Regions from separate parts of the Methylomicrobium agile genome, predicted to be linked through region 1. Evidence: predicted binding sites of a transcription regulator. Region 1 holds the regulator's gene; the other holds the start of a gene.
What was found. Region 1 encodes HrcA, which represses chaperone genes, less so after heat shock. Its sites were predicted from a motif close to TNTTAGCACTCNNNNNNNNNGAGTGCTAANA; they were not measured.
Positions count from the first base shown of each region.

Region 2: groES (co-chaperone GroES) is a predicted target of HrcA. The motif match lies at 1,167-1,197, and genes of this name have one in related genera.

Region 1 covers NZ_JPOJ01000001.1:3,731,529-3,734,003, forward strand. Annotated here, with positions in the region: gene grpE (nucleotide exchange factor GrpE) at 67-702, opposite strand; gene hrcA (heat-inducible transcriptional repressor HrcA) at 765-1,817, opposite strand; gene tnpA (IS200/IS605 family transposase) at 2,217-2,475, shown strand, end outside.
Region 2 covers NZ_JPOJ01000001.1:997,445-999,919, reverse strand. Annotated here, with positions in the region: gene groL (chaperonin GroEL) at 1-794, opposite strand, end outside; gene groES (co-chaperone GroES) at 846-1,133, opposite strand; gene CC94_RS0104840 (HesA/MoeB/ThiF family protein) at 1,268-2,023, shown strand.

The DNA.
Region 1 (2,475 bases):
GCTCCAGACTTGAATTTGTTTAGATGGTTAACGTTGATTTGCAATATGGGGCCTGTTTATGCGAGTTCAAGCCTGTTCATCGATAATCGGGGTATCCTGCGACGGTTTTTGCGGCGCTTTCGCGACCACCACCATCGCCGGACGGAGCAAACGGCCATTCAGCGTATAGCCTTTCTGGAAGACGTTGACGACCGTATTCGGCTCGACGCCTTCGATTTCCTGCATCATCATCGCCTGATGCTGTTCGGCATTGAAAGGCTGTCCGAGCGGATCGACGGTTTCGATGTTGAATTTATTGAATACCGCTTCGAGTTGCTTCAAGGTCAGTTCGGTGCCTTCGCGGAATTTCTGCACTTCCGGGCTGTCGCCGGTAGCGGCCTGCAGGCCGAGTACCAGGCTATCCATGACCGGCAACAAGGCTTTTGCGAAATTCTCGAGCGCGTATTTGTGCGCGCTTTCGATGTCCCGCTGGGTTCTTTTGCGGAGATTTTCCATTTCGGCGACCGTTCTGACCGCCTTGTCCCGGCTTTCCTGAGCTTTCCGTTCGGCATCGTCCAGTTTGGCCTGCAACTGTTCTACCGTCGGCTCTTGCTCGGCCAGTTCGGTTGCCGGCGTTTCGGCTTCCGCCGCAGCCTGATTTTCCAGGTCGGACTGGGCATCGGTTTTTACTTGGGTTTCCAAGTTTTCCTGTTCGTTACTCATTCAAAAAATCCTGCAAAAAATGGTTACATGCCCGATTGGGACACCCGAAATTATCATAGGGGCTATGATGGGGATGCGGATTTCGGATTCAAGGCTGCGCTCAATAATTTTGCAGTAATGTCCACATACGGGATGATTTTTTCGTAGGCCATTCGGGTCGGTCCGATCACGCCGAGCACGCCGACCACTTCGTCGCTGACCGAATAGGAGGAGGTCACCAGGCTGCAATGGTCGAAGGCCTCGTAGCCGGATTCTTCGCCGATGAAAATCTGTACGCCGTCGGCTTTCATGCACTGATCGAGCAAATGGATCACGCTCTGTTTCTGGCTGAACGCTTCGAACAGGCTGCGCAGCCGGTCGCGGTCCGACAATTCGGAAAATCCCATCAGATTGGTTTCGCCGCTCAGCACGAAATCTTCTTTCTTTTCGTCCGGTTCGAAAGCCATCTGCGCCATCTTGATCGTATCGAGCATCAACTGGTTCATCTGTTCGCGGTCATCCTGCAATTCTTTCAATACGGCATCGCGTACCGCCGCCAGGCTGCGTCCGGAATACACCGAATTCAGATAGTTGGCTGCCTGCTGCAATTCGGCCGGACTGAACAGGCGGGAAGTATGAATGATCTTGTTATGCACTTCCTGTTCGTTGGTTACGAAGATGACCAGTACCCGCGAATGAGATAACGGCAGGAATTCGATATGGCGCAGATACAGCATTTCCCGCTTCGGCAGAGTAACCACGCCGGCCATCTGCGACAGTTCGGAAAGCAGGCGCGAAGCCGCCTCGAGCGTCTGTCCCCTATCCTCGATCCGGGACAGACTCCCCTGAAGACGGGTGATTTCCTGGAGCGCCAACGGCTTGACCGTCAGTAGGCTGTCGACGAAAAGCCGGTATCCACTGACCGTCGGCACCCGGCCGGCGGAAGTATGCGGCGAATGGATCAACCCCATGTCCTCGAGGTCGGCCATGACGTTGCGAATGGTGGCCGGGCTCAGCTTCAAGTCTGAATCTTTTGCCAGCACGCGCGAGCCGACCGGCTGCCCATCACTGATATAACGCTCGATCAACGCTTTCAGCGATTGCAGGGAACGTTCGTTTAGTTGCGGATGACTCACACTCACCTCTAACAGAAATCGTTATTAGCACTCTCTGAATACGAGTGCCAACTGAACAAATTAGCAATAACAGGACCAGTTGTCAACCGGACGGCTCGATTAAGCCAGGCTAATCACACTATATATAGTGCGGGATATAGTGCGGGTGCTAATTGATTCACATCTACGCAGACTTGATCCCAGCTAAGCCCCCGCGCTCATTAAATCCAAGGAATAGGGATCATACACGCTTACCCTGTAAGCGATTTACGACAGCCTGAATCGATATCTGATAAATATTAACCAATAATGAGAAATCCCCCGGCTCTGCCGGGGAGACAGCGAAAGTTTGACATTCAGCGGAGTCCATCAGGAAACTCAGCATCGTGAACCGCCAAGTACACGATAGAGGAGAACCTGATGGACGAGAATGAAAGCTTAAGTCACTCCCGCTGGGAGTGCAAATATCATGTGGTATTTATCCCGAAATGCCGGCGACGCACTTTGTATAAAGCATTGCGTCAGCATTTGGGAGAGGTCTTTCGAAGGCTGGCGAGCCAGAAAGAAAGCCGGATACTGGAAGGGCATTTGATGCCAGATCATGTCCATATGTTGATTGCGATACCGCCGAAGTATGCGGTGTCGCAAGTGATCGGTTTCGTCAAAGGGAAGAGCGCCA
Region 2 (2,475 bases), 2.7 Mb from region 1:
TTCACGACCAGCGTCGCCAGCGCTTCGCCTTCCACGTCTTCGGCGATGATCAGCAGCGGACGGCCTTGCTTGGCCACCGCTTCCAGGATCGGCAGCATTTCGCGGATATTGGAGATCTTCTTTTCGTAGATCAGGATCAGCGGATCGTCCAGCTCGACGCTCATGCTGTCTTGCTTGTTGATGAAGTAAGGGGACAGATAGCCGCGGTCGAACTGCATGCCTTCGACGACATCCAGCTGGTTGTCGAGGCCGGAACCTTCTTCGACGGTAATCACGCCTTCCTTGCCGACTTTTTCCATCGCTTCGGCGATGATGTTGCCGACCGACTCGTCCGAGTTGGCGGAGATCGTGCCGACCTGCGCGATCGCCTTGTTGTCGGTGCATGGGGTTGCAGAAGCCACGATCGCATCGACCGCTTTGGTGACGGCCAGATCGATGCCGCGCTTCAGGTCCATCGGGTTCATGCCGGCCGCAACCGCTTTCAAACCTTCGTTGACGATCGCCTGCGCCAGCACGGTCGCGGTGGTGGTGCCGTCTCCGGCCACGTCGGAGGTGTGGGAGGCCACTTCCTTGACCATTTGCGCGCCCATGTTTTCGAATTTGTCTTTCAATTCGATTTCTTTTGCAACGGATACGCCGTCTTTAGTGATGGTCGGTGCGCCGAAACTTTTGTCCAGAATCGCGTTGCGGCCTTTGGGACCCAGGGTAACCTTGACGGCGTTTGCCAGGATATTGACGCCTTTCGCCATCCGGCTGCGTGCGTCATCGCCAAAATATACGTCTTTTGCTGCCATTTTAATTCCTAATCCAATGTGTTGATGGTTGTGATTGCGTGAGGGGGAGGCTTAGCCCAACACACCCATGATGTCGTCTTCGCGCATCACGATAAGTTCTTCGCCGTCGATCTTGACTTCATTGCCGGAATATTTGCCGAACAAGACTTTGTCGCCGACCTTGACTTCCAGCGGACGCATTTCACCATTGTCGAGCACTTTGCCGGTGCCGACCGCCAGGATGACGCCCTGGCTTGGTTTTTCGGCGGCAGAACCCGGCAGCACGATACCGCCTGCGGTTTTGGTTTCTTCTTCAACGCGTTTGACTATCACTCTGTCGTGTAACGGACGTATTTTCATCAATCTCTCCTGAAAAAATTAAAGGTAAAAAATTATTAGCACTCGCGTTTAATGAGTGCTAATAATAAACGGGTTTTGCAGTCTGTCAAGTTCTTTGGCATCATCCTCGCCACTTTAGCCAATTCAAATGACTCATGAATGACAACCAACTTTTGCGTTACAGCCGCCAAATCATGCTGCCTCAGATCGATGTCGAAGGTCAGCAGAAACTGCTTGCCGCCAAGGTGCTGATCGTCGGCGCCGGCGGGCTCGGCTCGCCCGCTGCGATTTATCTGGCGGCGGCGGGTGTCGGTCATCTGGCGATTTTCGATCACGACGATGTCGACTTGTCCAATCTGCAAAGGCAAATTGCGCATTACACCGACGATATAGGGACCGCGAAAGTCATTTCAACCCGGCAGACTTTGAGCCGCCTGAATCCCGATGTGGATGTCCGGGTGGTCAAGCGGCGGATCGCCGGTGAGGAACTGGCCGCAGAAGTCGAAGCGGCCGATGTGGTGCTCGACTGCAGCGACAATTTCGCGACGCGCTTTGCGATCAATCGGGCATGCGTCGAACACCGAACGCCGCTGGTGTCGGGAGCCGCAATCCGTTTTGAGGGGCAGGTCGCGGTATTTACGCCGGGCAAAGGAGACAGCCCCTGTTATAACTGCCTCTATCGGATGGACGGCGACGAACCGCTCAATTGCGCGACGAACGGCGTCATAGCGCCGGTGACGGGAATCATCGGCGCCATCCAGGCGATGGAGGCGATGAAGTTGATCACAGGCATTGGCGAAACATTGACCGGGCGGCTGCTCTTGCTGGACGGGCTGACGATGGAGTTCGACACGATGCGGTTCAGGAAAAATCCGAAATGTCCCGCATGCGGCAGAGTCGCTTCGAGTTGATATTTTTTTGAACGATGCGGACAGGTTTCGTGGGGGCGAGACTAACGCGGAAAGACCGGAGATGTTCGAATTCGCTGGTCGAACGAGGGGGAGGGAAACCGTGCGTTTACCGGCTTTTTTCGGCGCTGCAAAAAAGACGGCTTGACACGGTATTGAGCATGAGATACTAATAGAACTAGCGACTTGATTGACTCTACGCCGAAAAGAGGCGGCGGGGCAGCGCCGGGGAAATTTGGACGCGCCTTCATTGTCCGTGATGATTTTTAAAGCAAAGACGCTCGGTAAAAGGCCGGGATAAAAGAAAAATGTTTAAACGGAGTCGCCCGCATTCCGGCGACAGACAAGACGGAATTCTCGTGGCAGTTCCGAGCCTCTGCTCCGCGATTGAAGATATTTCCGGATGAATGTAAGGCGTTAAGGCGAAGTTTTTGCCGGCCGCTCTCATACGCTTG